One region of the Pantoea sp. R13S299 genome, then DNA from elsewhere that is predicted to be linked to it. Evidence: predicted binding sites of a transcription regulator. Region 1 holds the regulator's gene; the other holds the start of a gene.
The links. Region 1 encodes PurR, which represses purine synthesis genes. Its sites were predicted from a motif close to CANGCAAACGTTTGCNTG; they were not measured.

Region 1 (9,011 bases):
GTGTAACTGGCGTAACACTATTCGCCAATCTTTGTCACACAATGCGTTTTGCCACAGATTACAGAGGCGGCGCGGGCTGAATTCTAACAGCCGACCTGAGCTGTGATAAACTAGCGTAAACTTCGCAGAGGCAAAGACTATGTTTACCGGTATTGTGCAGGGCACCGCAGAAATCGTGTCCATTGAAGAGAAAGAACTGTTTCGTACCCACACTGTCCGACTGCCGGAAGACCTGTTACCGGGTCTGGCGCTGGGCGCATCGGTAGCCCATAACGGTTGCTGCTTAACCGTGACGGCAATTGAAGGCGACCGTGTCAGTTTTGATTTAATTAAAGAGACATTGCGGGTAACTAATCTTGGCGATTTACGTCAGGGCGATGTGGTCAATATTGAGCGTGCAGCCAGATTCAGCGATGAAATAGGCGGCCATCTGATGTCAGGTCATATTATGACCACCGCTGAAATCTGCAAGATTATCCAGTCAGAACATAACCGCGAAGTCTGGTTTAAAATCCAGGATCCAACGCAGATGAAATATATCCTGCATAAAGGTTTCGTTGGCATCGACGGTATTAGCCTCACGGTAGGCGATGTGACAAAGACTAAATTCTGCGTCTATCTGATCCCGGAAACGCTGGAGCGCACGACTCTGGGTGCGAAGACGTTTGGCGATCGGGTCAATATTGAGATCGATCCGCACACCCAGGCAATCGTAGAGACCGTTGAGCGGGTGTTAGCACAGCGCGATGCTGCGGCGGCAATGAGCATGCTGACCGGCCAGCCTGCCTCCGAGAGTTAATAAAGGGCGTGTAAGCGCCTTTGAGAGTAGTGATAGGATCTGAACTGTTTTGCTGTTTTACCGAGCCATCACAGGGAACACGGTCATATCGGAAAGACGCAAAATCCGCCATCCATGGCACGCTCGGCCCGCGCCGTCCCTGGCGCGGGACGCTTTCCTCTTCTGACCGTGTTCCCTGCGCGTTGAGCTTATTCGTTGCTGTGATATTCTATATGTTTTGGCATTCGCAGCGTTTGCATGACAGGGCACTACCGCGCCACCCGTAATCCCCCCTCAACACCCCGACTGAACACAATCTGCCACAGCTGAATATCACGCGCCCGGAAGGCACCGGCGCAGGCATTCAGATAATAGGAGAACATCCGCTTAAAGCGTTCGCCATATTTATCGGCCAGCTCGGGCCAGGCCTGCAAGAAGCGTTCATGCCAGGCCATCAGTGTTTTATCGTAATCGGCACCAAAGTTATGCCAGTCTTCCAGAATAAAATGAGGTTCGCTGGCATCCGCCACATGACGCACTGAAGGAAGACAGCCGTTGGGGAAAATATATTTATCGATCCAGGGATCGACACTCATATCGGTTTTAATCGCACCGATGGTGTGAAGCAGGAAAATACCATCAGGCTTTAAATTACGATCGACCACATCAAAATAGATGGCGTAATTTTTTGGCCCGACATGCTCAAACATCCCCACCGAAACGATGCGATCAAACTGCTCATTCAGGTCGCGATAATCCTGCAACAGAATCGTGACGTCTAAACCGCTACAGCGCTGCTGCGCCAGTTTCTGTTGTTCGGCGGAAATCGTCACACCATACACTTTGACGCCGTAATGACGTGCGGCAAATTCCGCGAGTCCGCCCCAGCCACAGCCGATATCCAGCAGCGACATTCCGGGTTCCAGCGCTAATTTACGGCAGATCATATCCAGCTTAGCTTCCTGCGCGGCTGCCAGCGTCGTCGCCTCTTTCCAGTAGCCACAGGAGTATTGCATGTACGGGTCAAGCATCAGTGTAAAGAGGTCGTTACCCAGGTCGTAATGCTCTTTACCGACAATCCACGCCCGTTTTTTTGATTGCAGATTAGTTAAGCGGGCGGCGGCAATGCGCAGCGTGTCTTTAAAGTGATGAGGAAGCTGCTGATCGAGTTTATGTTTAAGCACCTGATGGAAGAAGATATCCAGCCGGTCACACTCCCACCATCCATCCATATAGCTCTCACCGAGCCCAAGTGAACCCTCTTGCAGAACACGTTTAAAAAACCCGGGATGCGTTACATGGATATCCCAGGGACGTGAACCATTGATTTCGATATCTGCTTTTTCCAGCAGTTCATGAACGATGCGATACCAATGGTTCTCTTCAGGGCTCACTGCTTCTGCATAAGATGAACTCATAGCTGTTCCACCACCTGTCCAATCTGAACCTGAACAAAGAATAGCCAATTTCGTCAGGCATTGAGAAACGTCACGGATGACTCCGCACACCGGTTATTGTGTGATACAGAGGACTGGAAGAGCCTGCAACTGGTCGGTAGGGTGAGAATAACGCGCGCGAATACCGTCCCGGCAACAGGGTGCCAATCAGATTATTACGTTATTATATTGTTGATTTATTACAGATTTGTTGACCCGAATGAGTATATTCTCACGCGGGTCAATATTCAATCACTTATTGTTAGGATGCTAACTAAAAAGTCAGTGTGTCAGTGATTATCCTGGCAGGCAGGTTGCGGAGAGGCAACAACAGTTTGTGCGCTTGCGGCACGCTGCATGGCGTAACCGATCAACGCGAGCACAATGGTCACCGCCATCATCAGCGTGGTGGTAAACAGCGCCTGAGTTAATCCGGCTGATACCGCCAGGCTGGCGGCGAAGCAGAGTCCTAACTGCAGGGTGTTCTGCAACGCGGCCGCTTTACCGGTGGCATCCGGGAAGGGCATCAGTGCGCTGGAAACCACAATCGGATAGATCGCACCGTTAGCCAGCGCCATCCCGCAGAACGGCACCATCAGGCTCACCAGCGTGCTGTTACCTGCAAGCGCAACCGCAAACAGTGCCATAATGCTCAGGCTGTAGACGCCCAGCAACCAGGGCAGCAACTGTGCGCCGTTAAAGCGGTTGAGCAGGGCGCGACAGCCGAATCCGCCGATTAAAAAGGCCAGGGTCTGTGGCACATAGCTCAGACCGATATCGGCGGGCGAGAGACCCAGATCCGCCAGAATAAAGGGCGAGCCAGTCAGCCAGGCAAAGAAGCTGGCAGAACAGGCAGAGTAGATCAGCACGTTGCCGCTGTAGACCCGCGATTTCAGCAGAGTAAAGAAGCCCGGCTGCGCCCTTTTTTCACCTGCAACTTTACGAACGGTGGGCAGACGCAGCGTGGTCATAATTAATGCCACCGCAATCAGTGTCAGCACCAGGAAAATCGAACGCCAGTGGAAGTGGCCTATCAGCCAGGCACCCAACAACGGCGCCAGTGCCGGAGAGAGCGCAACCAGCGGCATAATGGTGGCAAAGACTTTGTTGGCACGCGCAGCAGGGTAGCGATCCACCACCAGTGCCTGCCAGCTCACGGCCGCAGCACAGACGCCAATCGCCTGCACAAAGCGCAGCGCCAGCATCAGATAAATATCATTCACCCACAGCATGCCCGCACAGCCGATGCCAAACATCACCAGTCCGGCTAGCAGCACAGGTTTACGGCCGATGCGGTCGGAGAGCGGTCCCCAGAAGAGCTGACCTGTGGCGAAGCCTCCCAGAAAGAGACTCATACTGGCGCTGATCAGGCCGGGCGAGGTATTAAAGGTTTGCTGCATCGCACCAAAGGCGGGCAGGTACATATCCGTGGCTAAAAAGCCGAGCATGCTCAGCAGGGCAAGGTAAGGCATAAATCCTTTATTCGACAACATCTCATTCTCATATTTGCAGGATAAACGCGGCAGAGTGTAAGAGGTGCGTTTGCTGCTGTGAAACGGTAATATTTGCCGATTGCTGTTAAAATTTTTGAAGGCAGATTATGTGGTCAGAATATGCATTAGAAGTGGTTGACGCGGTCGCCCGTGGGGGCAGCTTCAGCGCGGCCGCGCAGGAGTTACATCGGGTGCCCTCTGCCATCAGCTACACGGTGCGCCAGCTGGAGAACTGGCTGGCAGTGCCGCTGTTTGAGCGTCAGCATCGCGAAGTGGTTCTCACTCCGGCAGGCGAGCATTTTGTCCGGGAAGGGCGCAGCGTCATCAAAAAAATGCTTGCCACCCGGCGACAGTGTCAGCAGCTCGCCAACGGCTGGCGCGGGCAGCTCAGCATTGCCGTTGACCGTATCGCCAAACCTCAGCGCACCCGGCAACTGGTCAAAGATTTCTATCGGCACTTCCCCGATATGGAGCTGATCATCAGCTATGAAGTCTTTAACGGCGTCTGGGATGCGCTGGCCGATGGTCGGGTGGAGGTCGCGATTGGGGCCACCCAGGCAATTCCGGTGGGCGGACGTTTTGCGTTTCGCGATATGGGCACCCTCAACTGGCGCTGCGTGGTCGCGCCCGATCATCCATTAACGCAGGCGAGCCAGATCGATGATGACACGCTGCGTAGCTGGCCTTCACTGGTGCTGGAAGATACCTCGCGAGCGCTGCCGCGCCGTATGACATGGACGCTGGATAACCAGCGCAGGCTGGTGGTGCCGGAATGGCAGACCGGTCTGGAGTGCGTGCAGGCGGGATTGTGTGTGGCGATGGTGCCGGGTCATCTTGCCAGACCCCTGCTCGACAGCGGCGATCTGGTGGAACTGACACTGCCAGTGGCATTTCCGGATAGCCCCTGCTGCGTCAGCTGGGCTGAGGATCGCGCATCACCGGCGACAGGCTGGTTGCTCAGCTATCTGGGTGATGCGCAAACGCTTAATCAGGAGTGGTTAAGCGAGGATTAGCGGCGATAATCGCGGAACGGACCATCGGCCACGGAACGGCGTTCAATCAGCGTGGGATGGACTTCGATCGTTTGTGAAATTTCACGCTTACTGGTGATGCGGTCCAGCAGCATATCCAGCGCTTTTTCACCCAGTTGGGCTTTAGGCTGATGCACGGTTGTCAGGGCCGGTGCGAAATAGCGGGCATTGCGCACATTGTCATAACCGATCACCGAAATATCCTGCGGGACGCGCAGGCCCATCTCGTCGGCGGCGCAAATCGCGCCCATCGCCATGATGTCACCGCCGCAGAACACCGCCGTCGGGCGCTGTTTCTGTGACAGGATCTGCTGCATCGCCTGATAGCCTGACTCCGGCTCGAAGTCACCCTGCACAATCCATTCGGCGCGCGGCTGAATACCTGCTTCTTCCAGCGCTTTCAGGAAACCGGCATGGCGTCCGCCACCGGTGTTGCGCTCCATCTGGCCGGGGATTGCACCAATATCACGGTGTCCGCGTTCAATCAGATAGCGTCCCGCCAGATAGCCGCCCTGGAAGGCATTATCCAGCACCGTGTCGGTGAAGTCGGCGCGCGACTCGCCCCAGTCCATCACCACCATCGGGATATTGCGGTTCTCTTCCAGCATCTGCAGCAGGTCGTCCGGATACTCAGAACACATCACCAGCAGACCATCGACGCGTTTCTGCGCCATCATGCTGAGATAGGCGCGCTGTTTTTGCAGATCGTTATGCGCATTACCCAGAATCAGCGTGTAGCCTTTGTCAAAACAGTGATTTTCAACCGCTTCAATAATTTCAGCGAAATAGGGCGCTTCGCTGGAGGTGGCAAGCAGGCCCAGCGTTTTGGTGTGGTTCACTTTCAGGCTGCGCGCGACGGCGCTCGGCGAGTAGTGTAGCTCTTTGATCGCCTGCCAGACCGCGTTGCGCGTCTCTTCAGCGACAAAGCGGGTTTTATTGATGACGTGCGAAACGGTGGTCGTTGAGACGCCGGCGCGTTTTGCCACATCTTTAATTGTTGCCATGAAAATCGGACTCCAGTGCTTATCTAACTCTATGATAAGCGTAGTGTTAAACGTTTGCGTCTGCTCAGGGTTTTTTCCGCAAAAATGCAGCTTTTCTGGCCGGTAAACAGGCCGCTGGCGGAGAATAAACGTCTTAAAAGATGCGCAAACGGAATCAGAGTTGCGCGCGTTGCGCAACAAAGGCGGGATTCTAACAAGGCTGGACGGATAAAACGAGATTTTTACCGGGTCGTGTGGGAAAATGCCATATCCCTATAAATTGTATGACTAAGGAGCAAGCAATGAGTACCGATCTGAAACTGGCGTTAATGACCTCCGTGGGCTGTTTGCTGATGATTGTGGCCTTTAGTTTTACTGCCATTCTGCACTAATAAAAAAAGCCGGGATTATCCCGGCTTTTTTCTGACTGAACTGCTGCTCAGCGAATGGTTCTCGGCGTCATCACCCGACGGGCACCGATGTAGTGGCGCTGCCAGTAATCTTCCCCTAATGCGCTGATCTGAATATCTTTGCCGGTACGTGGCGACTGAATAAACTTACCATCGCCCAGGTAAACGCCGACGTGGTCAGCCGTACCGCGACCGTTAATGCGGAAGAAGACCAGATCGCCTTTCTCCAGCGACTCACGCTTGATGGGCGCGGCGTCACGCAGGTGATACATCTCGTTAGCGGTACGCGGGATCTTAAACTTCACCAGATCTTTATAGGCGTACCAGACCAGACCGCTGCAATCGAAACCGGTATGGGGTGAGGTGCCGCCCCACTGATAAGGTTTACCTAACTGGCCCATCAGCTTGGTCATCGCGGTTTCGCGTGCCTTCTGATAACGCTGACGGTGGGATTTGCTCATTTTAATCGTGCCCGGCTCGCTGGTGGTGATCTCAGCCGTTTTCAGCTGGCGCTGATGACCATAGCGTTTCTTCTCTTTATTTTTTTCTTTGGTTTTGCTGATACGGGCGGTTTTAAGCGAGGTCTTCTTAGCAGGCGTCTGTTTAGCAGTGAGTTCGACTTTTTTCTGTTTTTTCGTTTTTAGTTTTTGAACAGGGCTGAGGCGAGTTTTTTTGGTCACCGTTTTTACCTGGCGACGCTTGCGGCGCTCATCGTCGCGCGCACTCTTTTTTTCTGCTTTATGCGTACTGACGTTCACCGGCGCGTGCGGGGAAGCAGCAGCGACGTTGAAAAACAGTTGCGCAAAGGCCAGCATGAAAAGCGTAATGATTAAACGCATAGTCCGTTGATTAGTTAAGTTGTCAGGGCCACTACGCACCGCGACAAAGTTGAGATTAATCTGATCCAGGATCAGCGCCCAGGCCATTCTAGTCCAGTTCGTTTAAAAACTGTAATGCCTTTTAATATTAATCTTTGCAACCCACGTAATCGCGTTGAAAATGAACATTTTCAGCGTCTTATATCAACGAAATTATTACGAATTATTAAACTGTTACCAGCTGTTAATAATCAGGAAATCAGGCGTCCCGAAGCGGGACTTAACAATGATGGCGATTTAATCGGGCAGCGGTCAAAATCTCATTTTCAGTCACGCTGCGAAGTCGCTACAATAAACAAACACGAAGTGACGAATTAAGGAAGGCAATAATGAGTACTGTAGAAAAAATTCAGCGCCAGATCGCAGAAAACCCGATCCTGCTGTACATGAAAGGTTCCCCGAAACTGCCTAGCTGCGGTTTCTCTGCACAGGCGGTACAGGCGCTGTCAGCCTGTGGTGAGCGTTTTGCTTACGTGGATATTCTGCAGAACCCGGACATTCGTGCCGAGATGCCGAAATTCGCTAACTGGCCAACTTTCCCGCAGCTGTGGGTTGATGGCGAGCTGGTCGGTGGCTGCGACATTATCGTTGAGATGTTACAACGTGGTGAACTGCAGACGCTGATCAAAGAGACTGCAGAAAAGTTTAAAGAAGCAGAATAAAAAAAGGCCGACATCATGTCGGCCTTTTTCATTGCGGCATCCCTTATGCGGATGTCGTGGCTTCTGCATCACCTTCCGCGAAGGGCAGTGGCCAGCCACCTAACCGTTTCCAGCGGTTCACCAGCTCGCAGAACAGCGTTGCCGTCTGCTGAGTGTCATAAAGCGCCGAATGCGCCTGCGTACTATCAAACTCCATTCCTGCCGCAATACAGGCTTTCGCCAGTACCGTCTGACCCAGCACCAGTCCGCTCAGCGCTGCGGTATCAAAGGTGGCAAACGGGTGAAACGGATTGCGCTTCAGGCTGGCACGTTCCGCCGCCGCTGACATAAAGTTCAGGTCGAAGGTGGCATTGTGCGCCACCATAATGGCGCGATTACAGCCGCTGTCTTTAATGCCCTTGCGCACCATTTTGAAAATGGCGTGTAGCGCATCATATTCACTAACTGCGCCGCGAAGCGGATTACTCGGATCGATACCGGTAAAGGCCAGCGCTTCCGGATGCAGCAGCGAACCGACAAAAGGTTCGACGTTGAAGTGCAGCGTCTGGTCGATCTGAATCCATCCCTCTTCATCCATTTTCAGCGTGATAGCGGCAATTTCCAGTAACGCATCGGTTTGCGCATTGAAACCGGCGGTTTCAACGTCGATCACCACCGGATAGAAGCCACGGAAACGTTGATTGAGTGCATTAGGGGAATTCGATTCAGACATCAGGATCTCGTTGCAGAAAAAGGGCAGCGCGTATTATGGCAAAAAACGGGGCCGGGTGCAGCAGATGAAGCGAAGAGAAGGGGATTCAGCCCACCCGGGCGGGCAGGCTGAGGGGCAGGTTTAGTTGCCCAGGCCGTTACCGGCATCCTTGTTTTCGATCAGCTCGATTTTGTAGCCATCGGGATCTTCAACAAAGGCAATAATGGTGGAGCCGCCTTTAACCGGACCCGCTTCACGCGTCACGTTGCCGCCATCTTTGCGGATACGTTCGCAGGCTGCTGCTGCGTCATCAACGCCCAGCGCAATGTGACCATAGGCATTACCGAGGTCATACTTATCGACGCCCCAGTTGTAGGTCAGCTCGATCACCGCACCTTCGCTCTCGTCGGTGTAGCCCACAAAGGCCAGGGTATATTTATATTCGGTGTTTTCGCTCTGACGCAGCACGCGCATTCCCAGCACACGGGTGTAGAAATCGATAGAACGTTGCAGATCGCCAACGCGCAGCATGGTATGAAGTAAACGCATAACATCCTCTTTGAAATAAAATGCCATCGCCGGATGACCCAGGCGATAAGTATAGCGATGAAAATCGCCATTGAATAATGGCTGCCGCCATCGTCCCGGA
Region 2 (9,011 bases), on a different contig from region 1:
TGGCTTATCGTTTGTATCAACGTCAACAGGAGACGCAGGATGTTACTTAATTTGGGGCGTCTGTTGATGCTATGCGTGTGGGGATTTTTACTGGCTAACCTGGTTCATCCCTACCCGAAACCGCTGACTTATTTTATCAACGTTGCGCTGATTTTCATGATCCTGATGCATGGTCTGCAGCTGGTATTACTGCGCACGACGCAGACTAAAGATGCGCCGCCGATTGACCGCGTCACCCAGGCCAAAGTGTTTCTGTTCGGGGTGTTTGAGCTGGTCGCCTGGCAGAAGAAAAACTTCCCACGCAAAAAATAGTGTCGGGCGGGCGCAATGCCCGCCGGTTACGGCAGGGGCGTGAAGCTGATAAAGCGCGTGCCCTGCATCTTCAGCTCGCCTCGCGCGCCTTTATCCAGCTGATGATATTCCGCCTCTTTCAGCTGCACTTTAATGTCGCTGGCTCCGTTCAGCGGATGAAACAGCACCTCATAGCGCATCTCTTCCCCGGCAATCACTTCGCGCTGCCGTGAACGGCGATTGGGCGAAGGAAATTCACGTTTGGTTCTGACCTCAGCCTGCAAAGAACGCTCCGGTGACGCGTCGTTAACCGCCACTTCACGGCGTTGCTTGATGAACTGACGTGTCGCCAGCACGGCGATAATCGCCAGGACGATGATAAAAATTAGCGGCGGTTTACTCATAACGCTCTCGTGCCTGCGGGGATAATGAATCAGGCGGCAAAGCATACAACCAGAGTTGCCTGATTGTCACATCTCAGAGGCTTAACCTAAACTGGAAGTGATATTTTGGGATCTTTCACCATTTTGAGTAAAAAAAGGGAGAAACAATGCTCTGGTCTTTCCTCGCTGTACTTTTCTCCGGCTGGCTCTATGTCGATGCCACCTATCGCGGCCCTCAGTGGCAACGCTGGCTGTTTAAACCGGTCACGCTGCTGCTGCTTGTCGGGCTGGCCTGGCAGGCACCGGTACTGCAAACCACGGACTACCTGATTCTGGCCGGTCTGGTCGCGACGCTGGTCGGTGATGCGTTAACGCTGTTGCCGCGTCAGCAGATGCTCTATGCCGTCGGGGCTTTCTTCCTGTCGCACCTGCTCTATACGCTCTGCTTCGCTGCCAGCATGACCATGACCTTCTTCTGGCCGATTCCGCTGACGCTGCTGATCATCGGTGCCGCCCTGATTGGCATCATCTGGAGCCGACTGGAAGATCTGCGCTGGCCTGTCTGCACCTTCATCGGCATGACGCTGGTGATGACCTGGATAGCGACCGAGCAGTACTTCTTCCGCCCGACCGATTACAGCTTCTCGATCATGGTCGGTGCCGGTCTGCTGCTACTGGCAAACGCCGTCTGGTTTATCTCGCACTATCGCCGTCGCTTCACCGCTGACAGCGCGATTGTTGCCGCCTGCTACTTTGCCGGTCACTTCATGATCGTGCGCTCATTGTGGGTCGTCTGAGAAAATAGTCTTGACTCTGGAGTTCACTCCAGAGTGTAGGATAAGGGATGGGCTGCGTTGCTCATCCCGCTATTTTTACACTCTGGAGGTCATATGCATCAACATCACGCCTGTGGCTGCGGCAAACCGCGTGCCAGCCACGCCGCAGCAAAACCGCTGTGCCAGGTTCGTCAGGCCCGTCCCCTCTCCCTTTCCATTCATGCTGCGACGCCGGTGACGGCGGATACCGCAGGCTGTTGCTGTGACAGTAACAGCAGCCCTGGCAATGACGCCGACACCGCTGAGGAAAGCGACCGGCGAAGTTCCACTTATCCCTATAGCTGGCAGGTCAGCGGGATGGATTGCCCGAGTTGTGCCCGCACCATTGAAACCGCCGTCCGACAGGTAAAAGGCGTGACAGACGCCCGCGTGCTGTTCAGCAGCGAGAAGCTGGTCGTCAACGCTGACAACGATGTGCAAAGCGCCGTTGAACATGCGGTGAAAAAAGCCGGTTTCCAGCTCGCCTCCCCATCACCTTCGTCAGCCACCCCGGCCACCAGTCCGGGCTGGCAGCAGAACCGCATGCTGATTTTGCTGGCACTGCTGGTCCTCGCCAGCAGCATTCTCAGCCAGTTCGCGCCCGCCTGGGGCGATCGGCTGTTTGTGCTGACCACGCTGGTCGGCCTGATCCCCGTAGCGCGCGGGGCATGGCAGCGCATTCGCAGCGGATCGCCTTTTACCATTGAGACATTGATGACCGTGGCGTCAGCCGGTGCGCTGATTATTGGCGCGCACGCTGAAGCCGCGATGGTGCTGGTGCTGTTTCAGCTGGGCGAACAGCTGGAAAGCTATGCCGCCTCCAGGGCGCGCAGCGGCGTAACCAGCCTGATGGCGTTGCGGCCTGAATCGGCAATTCGCCTTGAACAGGGCAAACGTCTTGAAGTGTCGCTGGCGGCGCTGCAACCCGGCGATGTGATTGAAGTCGCGGCGGGCAGCCGCCTGCCGGTCGACGGCCGTTTAATCAGCCCGCTCGCCAGTTTCGATGAGAGCGCGCTGACCGGTGAATCGCTGCCGGTCACGCGAGCCAGTGGCGAAAAGATCCTTGCCGGGGCCACCAGCGTGGATCGGCTGGTAATGCTGGAAGTGGTGTCGAAGCCAGGTGAAAGCGCGATTGACCGTATCCTGCAACTGATTGAGGAAGCGGAAACGCACCGTGCGCCGGTTGAACGCTTTATCGATCAGTTCAGCCGCATCTACACGCCGCTGGTCATGCTGCTGTCGCTGCTGGTGATGGTGGTGCCACCCCTGCTCTTCGCAGGCGACTGGCAGCCGTGGATCTACAAAGGTCTGACGCTGCTGCTGATTGGCTGCCCCTGTGCACTGGTGATCTCAACTCCCGCTGCGATTACCTCCGGGCTGGCTGCGGCTGCGCGCCAGGGCGCGCTGATTAAAGGCGGTGCGGCGCTGGAGCGCCTGAGTTCGCTGCGCAGAATAGCGTTTGATAAAACCGGCACGCTGACGCTGGGCAAGCCACAGCTGACGCAGATCCTGCGGTTTGGCGAGGCCAGTGAGTCAGAGATGCTGGCGCTGAGCGCCGCTGCGGAACAGGGTGCAACCCATCCGCTGGCCAGCGCTATCGTAGCGGCCGCGCAGGCGCGTGATCTGGTGATTCCTGAAGCGCAGGATCAGCAGGTGCAGGCGGGACGCGGCATCAGTGCGCAGGTCTCAGGCCAGCAGATTCAGCTGCTGACGCCCGGCCATACTCCCGGTCTGACGCCGCAACAAAGCGAGCAGATTGCTCAGCAGGAAGCCGAAGGTGAAACCCTGGTGGTGGTGATGCGCGATGGCGAGGCGCTGGGTGCGCTGGCCCTGCGCGATCAGCTGCGCGACGATGCCGTGGAGGCGTTAAAGGCACTGAAAAAGCTGGGTATTGAGAGCCTGATGCTGACTGGCGATAACCCGCGCGCCGCAGCAACGATTGCCCGCCAGCTGGATATTGATTATCGCGCCAGCCTGCTGCCCGCCGATAAAGTCGCAGCTATCCGTGAACTGAGTCAGCAGCAGCCGCTGGCGATGGTCGGAGATGGTATTAACGACGCTCCGGCGATGAAAGCGGCGACGCTGGGTATTGCGATGGGCAGCGGCACCGATGTGGCGCTGGAAGCAGCCGATGCGGCTCTGACGCGGAATCAGCTCAGCAATCTGGCCCCGATGATTGCGCTGGCACGCCGGACACGACGCATCATCCGCCAGAATGTCGGTATTGCGCTGGGTCTGAAGGCAATTTTCCTGGTCACCACCCTGCTGGGTCTGACCGGACTCTGGCTGGCGGTGCTGGCGGATTCCGGTGCGACCGCGCTGGTCACCGCCAACGCGTTACGGTTACTGCGTCGTCGCGCCTGAGTGTGAGGCTTCTGATCGATGAGTGAGGTTAACGACGGCCCGAACGGCTGTCGCTAACCCGCCATGCCTTTGCGGATCAGAAACTGGTAGGGCAGCGTGTCGGTCTGCTGCGCCAGCAGGCCGTGTTCCATAAAGCGGCAGAAGCCGGGAATATCGCGGGTCGTCGCCGGATCATCGGCGATGATCAGCAACGTCTCGCCATCCTGCAGCCCGCGTACGGTCTTGCGCACCATCATCACCGGCTCCGGGCAGCGCAGGCCACGGGCATCCAGCTGATGGTCGGCAGAGGAAAAAACATCGCTCATAATCAACTCGGTTCAGGTAAAGGGCGCTCATTCTAGCGCGTGCTGGCGGTGAAGCAAGGCGATAACGATTGCGCTAAAATTAACCATTGCATAAAAAGCACAACGCGGTAAGATGCCGCCGCTTTTTGCTCATAAAACTGCCAGACGCCGCTCGAACGACGTCCCGCAATGGGTTCCCTCACCCCAACATTAAAAAGGTTGAATATGCTCGCATTTTCTTCACGTCAGCGCATGCATGCGCTTTTCTGGTTGTCGCTGTTTCACCTGCTGGTGATCACATCTAGTAACTATCTGGTTCAGCTGCCAATTTCCGTCTTTGGCTTCCACACTACCTGGGGTGCGTTCAGCTTCCCGTTTATCTTCCTGGCGACCGATCTCACCGTGCGAATTTTTGGCGCACCGCTGGCCCGACGCATTATTCTGGCCGTGATGATCCCGGCGCTGTTTATCTCTTACGGCGTCTCGGCACTGTTTTATCAGGGTGAATGGCAGGGCTGGCAGGCACTGGAAGTGATGAATCTGTTTGTTGCCCGTATCGCCTGCGCCAGCTTTATGGCTTATGCGCTCGGTCAGATCCTCGACGTTCATGTGTTTAACCGTCTGCGTCGTCTGCCGCAGTGGTGGATAGCACCGGGCTGCGCGATGTTTCTGGGGAATATCAGCGATACGCTGGCCTTCTTCTTTATCGCCTTTTATAAAAGCCCCGATGCGTTTATGGCGCAGCACTGGGTTGAGATCGCCCTGGTGGATTACAGCTTCAAAGTGCTGATCTGCATGGTCTTCTTCCTGCCTGCCTATGGCGTGCTGCTCAACGCCGCGCTCAAGCGTCTGGCTGAACGTCAGACCGCCCGCCAGGTCAATTTCGGCTGAGCCTGGTTTATCAGGCGTTATTGTTGCAGGCAGTCTGGACACGGACAGCGCGGAACAACCGGAGCGTACACGTAGTACGTGAGGATTGTGAGCACTGCCCTGGTTCAGAATGACAAATGAAATAGTCTGATTGGCCAGGCTCTAATAGCCCATACGGTTTCCACTATTTTCCGCTAAGATCTTCTGACAATCATCAGGTTGCGTTTGCAACCTGATTCCTGTTGTATTAATGCCTGACTGGAAACTTAAAAAGGGATTCTGATGCGCAACCTGGTGAAATATGTAGGAATGGGTTTACTGGTACTTGGCCTGGCGGCCTGTGACCAGAAGAAAGATGAAGCGGCGAATGACAACGGCGTCAGCGCCAGTCAGTCGGCGCAGACCGTCACGCTGATGGATGGCAAACTGAGCTTCTCGCTGCCACCAGGCATGTCAGATAAAAGCGGTAAACTGGGTTCACAGACTACGAACATGCACGTTTACGCGGATGAAACCGGTGCCCGCGCCATTATTGTGATTGCTGGCGACCCGACCAGTGATGGGCTGGATGTGCTGTCGAAGCGCATGGAACAGCAGCAGCGTAACCGCGACCCGCAGCTGCAGGTGGTGTCGAACAAATCTGTGACGCTGAAAGATCAGCCGGCACAGCAGCTGGATACGGTGATTTCTGCCAACAACCAGACCTCATGGTCTTCCGTGGTTCTGGCAAAAGTGGATGGCAAGCTGGTGACACTGCAGATTACGCTGCCAGGCGATAATCAGCAGCAGGCGCAGAGCGATGCTGACAACATTGTGAAAAGCATTACGCTGAAGTAAAACAAAAGGCTGGCTTCCCACAGGGAAGCCAGCCTTTGTTCAGAACACGTTATAAACCGGTATTTTCCCGGATATATTTCCGCGCTTTCACCGCATACTCAAATGGATTGGCCAGCGCAGGATCCTGCTCCGCCTCCACCACCATCCAGCCTTTGTAGCCGTAATCATCCAGGATTTTAAACACCGGTTTGAAGTCGATCACGCCATCGCCCGGTACGGTAAAGGTGCCCTTTTTGACGCCTTCCAGGAACGAGAGATGATTCTCACGCACCTCGGCGACCACCTCATCACGCACATCCTTGAGATGCACGTGGAAGATACGCGGCAGATATTTTTCCAGCACCGCCAGCATCTTTTGCTGGGAGCCTTCGGAGTAGTAGACGTGGCCGGTGTCATAGAGCAAACCAACCTGCTCGTCAGTCATCGCCATAAACCGGTCGATCTCTTCAGTGGTCTGAATGCCGGTGCCCATGTGGTGATGCAGCGTCACGCGCATCCCCTTGTCCGCTGCGATGCGGGCCAGTTCGTTATAGCCCTCTGCAGTCAACCGCCACTCTTCATCGCTGAAAATTGCTTTCTCTTCAAATACCGCCAGCGTGGTGCCCTGAATACTTTTACTCTGCTCAGAACAGCCAATCACCCGCGCGCCCATCGCATGCAGGAAGTTCATGTGCTCGATGAACTGTTCGATGGTTTTCTCTTTGTCGCCGTTAGCAAAAAAGGTGCTGAACCAGGCATTGCAGATTTCGATGCCGCGAATGTCGAGCATCGGTTTCAGAATCGCCGGATCGCGTGGGTATTTGCTGCCCACTTCGCTGCCGGTAAAGCCAGCCAGCGCCATCTCACTCACGGTTTGCTGGAAGGTATTCTCACTGCCGAGATCCGGCATGTCATCGTTGGTCCAGCCGATCGGCGCGATCGCCAGTTTTACGTTCTCTTTGTTCATCTTCTTATTCCCAGGCGGAGAGCGGCCAGGCCGCAGAGAGAGCTAAATCAGTTATAGAAAGCAGGACGCGGCGGCATCTCTACCGGCTCAATCGCACCACTGTTCTGCGCTTTGATGCAGGCATCGGCGGCCACGGAGGCGGCGAAACCATCCCAGGCAGAAGGACCGGTAAGCTGGCCCGCTTTGATGTCGTTGATAAACGCCTGCAGCTCAACGTCATACGCCTCGATAAAGCGATCTTTCCAGTCCACCAGAATGGTGTTCGACAGGCGCGCATCTTTGCGCAACTGCACTGAAGATGGCTCTGGCAGGCGGGCAATGCCCTCTTCACCGACGACCTCACACTGAATGTCATAGCCGTAAGCGCAGTTAACGAAGATCTCGACGTCGATGCGCACCCCTTTGTGGGTTTCGAACAGTACGATCTGCGGGTCTTTCAGCTGACCGTGCGACTTTGACGTCACGCGCGGGAAGATCACCTGCACCGTTTTATAGTCGTCGTTTGTCAGCCAGCGCAGTACATCCAGCTCGTGGATCAGAGTGTTGGTGATCGCCATCGGCGTGGTGTAGTTCTCTGGCACGGTCGGGTTACGGTGCGCGCAGTGCAGCATCAGCGGCTCACCGATATCGCCATCGGTGATCACTTTTTTCAGGGCACGATAGCCCGCATCGTAAGGACGCATAAAACCAACCTGCACCAGGCGTTTACCCGCCTGAATCTCTGCATCCACCACCCGACGGCAACCCTCGGCGCTCATCGCCAGCGGCTTCTCACAGAAGACCGGTTTACCGGCCGCAATGGCCGCTAAGGTGAACTCTTCGTGGGTCGGATCCCATGAGGTAACCAGCACCGCATCAACATTCGGTGACTGAATCACATCGTGGCCATTTTCGAACACCTCCGCCTCAATGTTCAGGCGTTGCAGTGCGGCACGCGCGCCGTCGACATTGATGTCAGAGACGGCGACTAACTGGGCACCCTGCAGCACATGGCTGCAGCGGCGAATATGTTCCTGACCAATTGCACCTGTACCGATGACGCCAAGTTTCAAAGTCATAATTACACCTGTGTAGGGTTCGTACGGAGAAGAGGAAAACGGGCCGCAGCACGGCCCGGAAATTAATATTTGCGCGCCTGATCCAGATGGCTGTTGAGCTTGTCCGCTACCGCCTGAGCGCGTTCGGTTTTTGACGCCTGCGCCACGCCGACATGCCACCAGCTGAAATATTTGTGAATCATCGTCTTAGGCAGCACTTTGATGTCGATAAGGGTAGAAACCGTCTGAGTGCGGGCATCTTCCAGCGCCGCTTTGAGCTGCTCCAGCGTCGTGACACGATAGGTTTTGCAGCCATAACCGGCAGCAATCGCGGCGAAATCGACCGGGATAAAGCCACCATCCAGCTTGCCGCCTTCCGGATTACGGAAGCGAAACTCGGTAGTGAAGCTGTCCATACCGTGTTCCATCTGCAGGTTGTTAATGCAGCCGTTGGTCATGTTATCCAGCAGCACCACGTTGATCTTTGCCCCTTCCTGAATCGAGGTGACCAGCTCTGAGTGCAGCATCATGAAGGAGCCATCACCGACCAGCGCATAGACCTCGCGCTGCGGCTGCGCCAGCTTCGCACCCAGCGCAGCATTCACTTCATAGCCCATGCAGGAGTAGCCATATTCGACGTGGTAGGCGTTGTAATCTTTGGTGCGCCAGACGCGCTGCAGGTCGCCCGGCAGACTGCCCGCCGCCGCCACAACCACCGCGTCTTTCGGCAGTTGCTCGTTTAAGGTGCCGAGCACACTGCTTTGCGTCAGCAGCGACTGGGTCAGGCGATTGAATTCAGCAAACACCGCTTCGCGGTCGAGATGGTCCGCAATTTCCGGCACAAAGTCGCCATCGTGATATTCCACCTGATAGACGCGCTGCGTCTCTTTCAGCAACTGACTCTGCGCCTGCTCAATCTGATCGCCCCAGTCGTTGCTGTAATGTTGTGAGGCCAGTGCAGCGGTGAGCGCGGTCAGCCCTTCGCGGGCATCGGCCAGCAGCTGCACGCCATCCAGCTTATAGCTGTCGAAGTTACTGACGTTGATGTTCAGGAAGCTGACATCGGGATGCTGGAAAATCCATTTCGATGCGGTGGTGAAATCGGTGTAGCGGGTGCCGATGCCGATCACTAAATCGGCCTCTTTTGCCAGCAGGTTAGCGGCCAGACAGCCGGTTTCACCCAC

Region 2: the regulator PurR is predicted to act here: its motif matches at 4,321-4,338, upstream of ACN1CO_RS19605 (7-cyano-7-deazaguanine/7-aminomethyl-7-deazaguanine transporter).

What each region holds. Positions count from the first base shown of each region.
Region 1 is NZ_JBLYEF010000001.1:982,257-991,267, forward strand. Features, by position in the region: gene ACN1CO_RS04820 (riboflavin synthase subunit alpha) at 140-799, shown strand; gene cfa (cyclopropane fatty acyl phospholipid synthase) at 1,048-2,196, opposite strand; gene punC (purine nucleoside transporter PunC) at 2,505-3,707, opposite strand; gene punR (DNA-binding transcriptional activator PunR) at 3,815-4,720, shown strand; gene purR (HTH-type transcriptional repressor PurR) at 4,717-5,742, opposite strand; gene ACN1CO_RS04845 (YnhF family membrane protein) at 6,024-6,113, shown strand; gene ACN1CO_RS04850 (C40 family peptidase) at 6,161-6,970, opposite strand; gene ACN1CO_RS04855 (Grx4 family monothiol glutaredoxin) at 7,336-7,671, shown strand; gene rnt (ribonuclease T) at 7,715-8,383, opposite strand; gene gloA (lactoylglutathione lyase) at 8,504-8,911, opposite strand.
Region 2 is NZ_JBLYEF010000005.1:106,230-115,240, reverse strand. Features, by position in the region: gene rsmD (16S rRNA (guanine(966)-N(2))-methyltransferase) at 1-50, shown strand, start outside; gene ACN1CO_RS19630 (DUF1145 family protein) at 40-312, shown strand; gene ACN1CO_RS19625 (DUF2500 domain-containing protein) at 339-695, opposite strand; gene ACN1CO_RS19620 (lysoplasmalogenase) at 842-1,471, shown strand; gene ACN1CO_RS19615 (zinc/cadmium/mercury/lead-transporting ATPase) at 1,565-3,853, shown strand; gene tusA (sulfurtransferase TusA) at 3,907-4,158, opposite strand; gene ACN1CO_RS19605 (7-cyano-7-deazaguanine/7-aminomethyl-7-deazaguanine transporter) at 4,363-5,028, shown strand; gene ACN1CO_RS19600 (DcrB family lipoprotein) at 5,290-5,844, shown strand; gene iolE (myo-inosose-2 dehydratase) at 5,894-6,790, opposite strand; gene ACN1CO_RS19590 (Gfo/Idh/MocA family protein) at 6,838-7,848, opposite strand; gene iolD (3D-(3,5/4)-trihydroxycyclohexane-1,2-dione acylhydrolase (decyclizing)) at 7,911-9,011, opposite strand, start outside.